DNA from 2 places in the Streptomyces sp. NPDC026500 genome. Region 1 is predicted to be linked to the other one. Evidence: riboswitches for the same ligand, from Rfam matches in the RefSeq annotation. Region 1 holds a riboswitch; the other holds the start of a gene.

Evidence for each region. Region 1 has a riboswitch for glycine ahead of gcvT (glycine cleavage system aminomethyltransferase GcvT). Riboswitches for the same ligand answer to the same signal wherever they lie in the genome.
Region 2: another riboswitch for glycine. It lies ahead of gcvP (aminomethyl-transferring glycine dehydrogenase); the one in region 1 lies ahead of gcvT (glycine cleavage system aminomethyltransferase GcvT).

What each region holds. Positions count from the first base shown of each region.
Region 1 is NZ_JBVHQB010000023.1:48,221-51,620, forward strand. It holds gene ACZ4N5_RS33345 (enhanced serine sensitivity protein SseB) at 1-767, opposite strand, end outside; gene ACZ4N5_RS33350 (AAA family ATPase) at 831-1,499, opposite strand; glycine riboswitch at 1,704-1,800, shown strand; glycine riboswitch at 1,801-1,913, shown strand; gene gcvT (glycine cleavage system aminomethyltransferase GcvT) at 1,948-3,066, shown strand; gene gcvH (glycine cleavage system protein GcvH) at 3,248-3,400, shown strand, end outside.
Region 2 is NZ_JBVHQB010000009.1:9,481-12,880, forward strand. It holds gene ACZ4N5_RS17780 (DNA polymerase IV) at 1-1,237, shown strand, start outside; gene ACZ4N5_RS17785 (PRC-barrel domain-containing protein) at 1,159-1,530, opposite strand; glycine riboswitch at 1,645-1,740, shown strand; gene gcvP (aminomethyl-transferring glycine dehydrogenase) at 1,918-3,400, shown strand, end outside.

The DNA.
Region 1 (3,400 bases):
TGCTGGTAGAAGGGGCGCACCTGGGCCCGCATCCAGTCGCCGACCGGGTCCTGCGTCACATCGAGGAGAACCAGGTTCACCGGAATGTTCATCGGGACGCGGCCGAGGGCACGGCCCAGGGCGTCGAGGGGCAGGGTGCGGGCCTCGCCCTCCCACAGCGAGAGCTCGACGCCGATGAACATGACCGGATCGTCGCCCTCGATGCTGGCCAGGCAGCGGCGGGCGCTCAGGACGACGCCGGTCCCGGCGAACTCGGCCGAGGCCGCGGCGAGGAAGTCGATCGGGTCCTCCTGCCAGTCGGGCTCGAAGAGCCGCACCCGGCCCCCGCTGGCCGACCCGTCCAGCGGGGTCCGCCCGGCCCGGCACAGCTCGGCGACGGCCATCGGCGGCAGCGGTACGCCGACCACGCCGTCCGGGTTGACCGCGATGCCGACCTGCGGCGGAAGTCCGCGGGCGAACTCCACCGCGGGCGCGATCGTGTAGGGCATGTGGCCGCCGGTGACCTGGCGGAACTGCTCCTCGGAGCTGAAGACGGGGACGTACACCTGGCCCCCGAGGTCCATCGTGGGCAGATCGAGCGGACCGCTCTGCGGGCCGCCGCCGTTGGGCAGCGGCACCCACACGAAGCTGCGGCCGAGCACCTCGACGATGCGAGCGCCGGCCGAGGGCCCCGCCGGCACGCCGAGGGAGGAGGACAACACCTCCTCCAACTCGTTGCCGGGCCAACCGCCGTGCGGATGGGGGTGCGCCTGTGCCGGAAAGTCCATCTGTCTACCGCCCGCTTCGAACCGCTGTTCCAGCTGGAAAGGTTAGTGGGCCACCGCGACCGCTCAGTGGCCGAAGTCGATCCTGCGCAGCACATCCGCCGCGTCCCGGTCGATGAGCACCGCCGAACCGCACCCCTCGGGCAGGTCTCCCTTCTCGGCGGCGCGCAGCAGCCGGGCGACCGCGCCGCGATGGCGGGCGAAGGCGTAGCGCGAGACGCCCCGGCCGCGCTCGCGCTGGCCGTCCAGCGCGGTGCCCGGCGTGACGTCGAGCAGCAGCAGGTGCAGCGCGCCGCCCCGGCGCCGCGCCTCGCGGGCGAGCCAGCGGCGCACCCAGGCCTGCGTACCGCAGTCGTGCACGACTAGTCCGCCGCCCTCGCGCAGCGCGCGGCGCAGGCCGGCGTAGTGCGCGAGGCGGACCAGGGGGCGGTAGACCACGTACGGCAGCAGGCGGGCCGTCCGGCCGTCCCAGCGGTCGCGGGTGTCCTGCGAGTCGACGCGCGTGCCCCGCACGGCCCGCCGCATCAGCGTCGACTTGCCGCTGCCGGGCAGTCCGGTGACCACGACGACGTCGCGCGCCCCGAAGCGCAGACCGTGCGGGCTGTGCCCCACCCGGTCGCGAAGATCCCGGACGACGGCCGCCGGAAGCGGGCCGCGCGCCTTCCGGGCCGCTGCGCCGGGCTGCTCGGGCAGTGCGAGACCCGAGGTCGTCGCGTACGCCGTGGTCCTGTTCACCGTGACCGTCCTCCCCTTGGACGTGGAGTCCCATCCCCGTCGACTGTAAAGAGAAGGTAATGCCCGGCGCTTCCCCTTTTCATGCGCGGACTGCCACAGGCCGGTCACAGATGCGGACCGCCCCGACGGGACGGCTCCAGGTGCGGGCTGCCGGGATCGGACAGCGCGTGCAATGATGGCCGCGCCAACTGCATACCGGCCGCTTGAATCCGCGCGGGAGAGTCCTGGGTACGTGTACCCGGGCGCCGAAGGAGCAAGTCCCTCCCTTGAATCTCTCAGGCCCCGTTACCGCGCGGGCGAGGCACATCTGAAAAGCGGGCCGCTCTCCGGTGGCTCCACCCAAGGTGCAAATCAGGACCACCATTTCGTGGGGTCGTGATGAACCTCTCAGGTTCCGATGACAGATGGGGAGGAACGACCTCGCCGTCATGCCTTGGGAGCCAGACCGATGAGCAGCACCGCACCCCGTCACACCGCGCTCGATGCCCTGCATCGCTCGCTCGGCGCGACGATGACCGACTTCGCAGGCTGGGACATGCCCCTGCGCTACGGCTCGGAGCGCGACGAGCACCTCGCCGTCCGCACGAAGGCCGGCCTCTTCGACCTCTCCCACATGGGCGAGATCACCGTCACCGGCCCCGAGGCCGCGGCTCTCCTGAACCACGCGCTGGTCGGCAACATCGCCACCGTCGGCGTGGGCCGCGCCCGCTACACCATGATCTGCCAGGAGGACGGCGGCATCCTGGACGACCTGATCGTCTACCGGCTCGCCGAGCACGACTACATGGTCGTCGCGAACGCCTCCAACGCCCAGGTGGTGCTGGACGCGCTGACCGAGCGCGCCGCCGGTTTCGACGCCGTGGTGCGCGACGACCGTGACGCGTACGCGCTGATCGCCGTTCAGGGGCCCGAGTCCTCCGGCATCCTCAAGTCGGTCACGGACGCGGACCTGGACGGCCTGAAGTACTACGCCGGCCTGCCGGGCACGGTGGCCGGCGTCCCGGCCCTGATCGCCCGCACCGGCTACACCGGCGAGGACGGCTTCGAGCTGTTCGTCGCCCCCGCCGACGCCGAGAAGGTGTGGCAGGCGCTGACCGACGCGGGCACCCCGGCCGGGCTGGTCCCCTGCGGTCTGTCCTGCCGCGACACGCTGCGCCTGGAGGCCGGCATGCCGCTGTACGGGCACGAGCTGACCACCTCGCTGACCCCCTTCGACGCCGGTCTCGGCCGGGTCGTGAAGTTCGAGAAGGAGGGCGACTTCGTGGGGCGCGCGGCGCTGTCGGAGGCCGCCTCCCGTGCCGAGCAGAACCCGCCGCGGGTCCTCGTCGGCCTGATCGCCGAGGGGCGTCGCGTGCCGCGTGCCGGGTACTCGGTCGTCGCCGGCGGCCAGGTGATCGGCGAGATCACCTCCGGCGCCCCCTCCCCCACGCTGGGCAAGCCGATCGCCATGGCGTACGTCGACGCCGCGCACGCCGCGCCGGGCACCGCCGGTGTCGGTGTGGACATCCGGGGCAGCCACGAACCGTACGAGGTCGTGGCGCTGCCGTTCTACAGGCGCCAGAAATGACACTGGTCCGCACGGGCCGGAACGACACCGGTCCGCAGGGCCGGACATGACACGTATGCCCGTCGGGCGCCGGCCCTGACGGGCGCCCCGTCGGGCGTCGGACGTGACCCTGGGCACATCCGCCCGTGTCACCCACGCTTCCCTCCATCAGCACTCCACCGCGTACAGGAGAATTCAGGCCATGAGCAACCCCCAGCAGCTGCGCTACAGCAAGGAGCACGAGTGGCTGTCCGTCGCCGAGGACGGCGTCGCGACGGTCGGCATCACCGAGTTCGCGGCCAACGCGCTCGGCGATGTCGTCTACGCCCAGCTCCCGGAGGTCGGTGACACGGTG
Region 2 (3,400 bases), on a different contig from region 1:
CTCGGAGCAGGCCAAACCCGACGGTCTCGTGGTGATCGAGCCGGGCACCGAGCGCGCGCTGCTGGGGCCGATGCCGGTACGGACACTGCCGGGTGTGGGGCCGGCCACCGGCGACCATCTGCGGCGGGCCGGCATCACCACCGTCGAGGAGCTCGCCGAGGCGGGCGAGGACGAGCTGGTACGGCTGGTGGGGAAGGCTCACGGGCACGCGCTGTTCGCGATGGCGCTGGCCCACGACGAGCGGCCCGTGGTGGCCGAGCGGGAGACCAAGTCGGTGTCGGTCGAGGACACGTACGACGTGGACATCCACGACCGCGTCCGGGTGGAGCTGGAGGTGCAGCGGCTCGCGGACCGGTGTGTGCGGCGGCTGCGCCGGGCCGGGCTGTCGGGGCGGACCATCGTGCTGAAGGTGCGCAGGTACGACTTCTCGACGCTGACCCGGTCCGAGACGCTGAGGGGGCCCACGGACGACCCCGGTGTCGTCCGGGAGGCCGCAGCCCGGCTGCTGGAGGGCGTGGACACTACCGGCGGCGTGCGCCTGCTGGGGGTAGGTGTCTCCGGGCTCGCCGACTACACGCAGGAGGACCTGTTCGCGCAGGCGCAGGCCGCTGCCGTGGGGGACCTGGCGGCCGAGGAGCGTTCCGCGGACGAGCCGGCCGAAGAGGCCGCCGGGGAGGTACCGCCCGCGGAGCGGCGGTGGCCCTCCGGGCACGATGTGCGCCATGCCGAGTTCGGGCACGGATGGGTACAGGGGAGCGGGCTGGGGCGGGTCACGGTGCGGTTCGAGACGCCCTGGTCCGATCCCGGCCGGGTGCGGACCTTCCGGACGGACGATCCGCAGCTGGAGCCGGCGGACCCGCTGCCCCTGGTGGAGCGAAGACCGGAGGATGCCGAAGGGCTCCCGGCCGGTTCCGAGCCGGTGGTGTCAGAAGCCGGGACGCAGGGTCCGGGCCGGGACGCGGGCCCAGACGCGGACGCGGGCCCAGACCCAGATCTAGACGCGGACGCGGGCCCAGACCCAGACGCGGGCCCTGACCCAGACCCAGACGCGGGCCCTGACCCGGGCCCAGACGCGGGCCCAGACGCGGGCCCAGACGCGGGCCCTGACCCGGGCCCAGACGCGGGCCCGGGTCCGGACGCGGGCCCGGGCCGCAGGGCTCAGGCGTCCTCCGTGCCCGCTAGCCGGCCGAAGTCCCGGTCCGGCGGCGGCGGAGGGGACGCCACGTCGAGACCGTAGTGGTGGTAGAGCTGGAGTTCCTGTTCGGGGGAGAGGTGACGCCCGACGCCGAAGTCGGGGGCGTCCTTGATCAGCGCTCGGTCGAAGGGGATACGCAGGGTCCCCTCGACGATCTCGCTGGGCTCCAGGGGCACGAAGGCATCCCTGCTGAACAGCCCGGTGCGTATGGCCGCCCACTCCGGGACACCGGTGGCGTCGTCGAGATAGACCTCGTCGATCGTGCCGATCTTGGTGCCCTTGCTGTCGAACGCCTTGCGGCCGATCAGGTTGCGCGGATCGATGTCGGTCTGCACGGTCCCTCCAGTGGTCGCAAACTCATCCGTAAGTACTACAAAAGAGCACATTTGTGAAGGCGGCCACTCGAAGGCTGATGTCTTGTCCTCGCTGGTAGGCTGGCAGACGGCTGCTGATCCCGTGCGGGAGAGTCCTCCAGATTTCACCGGAGGCGCCGAAGGAGCAAATCCTCCCCGGAATCTCTCAGGCTCACGTACCGCACGGACGAGGTCACTCTGGAAAGCAGGGCGGGTGTCGATGGCTTCCGCTCTCACCGACGGTGAAAGCCGGACCGTCCGAGGACGATCCGGTGAAACTCTCAGGTTGAGATGACAGAGGGGGAGGCCGTCGGGGTACCCGTGCCGGGGTGCCCCTCGAAGGTCGCGTCAGACCAGGAGGCCTCCGCCATGACCGCCCCTCGTATTCCGCTTTCCGAGCTCGAACAGGGCATTCCCTTCGAGCAGCGCCACATCGGGCCCGACTCCGAAGCGCGGGCCAAGATGCTCGCGCAGGTCGGATACGGCTCGCTCGACGAGCTGACGGCCGCCGCGGTGCCCGACGTGATCAAGAACGCCGAGGCCCTGAAGCTGCCGGCCGCGCGCACCGAGGCCGAGGTACTCGCCGAGCTCCGCTCCCTCGCGGACCGCAACGAGGTGCTCGGCTCGATGATCGGCCTCGGTTACTACGGCACGTTCACGCCGCCGGTGATCCTGCGCAACGTCATGGAGAACCCGGCCTGGTACACCGCGTACACGCCGTACCAGCCGGAGATCTCGCAGGGCCGTCTCGAGGCGCTGCTGAACTTCCAGACCGTCGTCGCCGAGCTGACCGGACTGCCGACCTCCGGCGCCTCCCTCCTCGACGAGGGCACCGCCGCCGCCGAGGCGATGGCGCTGTCCCGCCGCATGGGCAAGAACAAGAAGGGCCTCTTCCTGGTCGACGCGGACGCGCTGCCGCAGACCATCGCCGTCATAGAGACCCGCGCCGAGCCGACCGGCGTCGAGATCGTCGTCGCCGACCTCGCCGACGGCATCCCGGCCGATCTCGCCGGGCGCGAGATCAACGGCGTGCTGATCCAGTACCCGGGCGCCTCCGGTGCCGTACGCGACATCAAGCCGATCGTCGAGCAGGCGCACGAGCTGGGCGCCGTCGTCACCGTCGCCGCCGATCTGCTCGCCCTGACCCTGCTGACCTCGCCCGGCGAGCTCGACGCGGACATCGCGATCGGTACGACGCAGCGCTTCGGTGTGCCGATGGGCTTCGGCGGTCCGCACGCCGGTTACATGGCGGTGCGCGAGAAGTTCGCGCGCAGCCTCCCCGGCCGCCTGGTCGGTGTGTCCGTGGACGCCGACGGGCACAAGGCGTACCGCCTCGCCCTGCAGACGCGTGAGCAGCACATCCGCCGCGAGAAGGCGACCAGCAACATCTGTACGGCTCAGGTGCTGCTCGCCGTGATGGCCGGCATGTACGCCGTCTACCACGGTCCCGACGGCCTGCGGACCATCGCACGGCGTACCCACCGCTACGCCACCGTCCTGGCCGCGGGGCTCACCGCCGGCGGTATCGAGGTCGTGCACGGCGCGTACTTCGACACGCTCACCGTGCGGGTCCCGGGCCGCTCCGCCGAGATCGTGGCCGCCGCCCGCGACCACGGCGTCAACCTCCACCTCGTCGACGCCGACCAGGTGTCGATCTCGTGCGACGAGACGACCACGCGCGACCAGCTGGCCGCCGTGTGGACCGCCTTCGGCGTTGAAGGCGACATCGAGGCGCTGGACGCGAGCACGCAGGACACCCTGCCGGCCGCGCTGCTGCGCACCGACGAGTACCTCACGCACCCCGTCTTCCACCAGCACCGCTCCGAGACCGCGATGCTGCGCTACCTGCGCA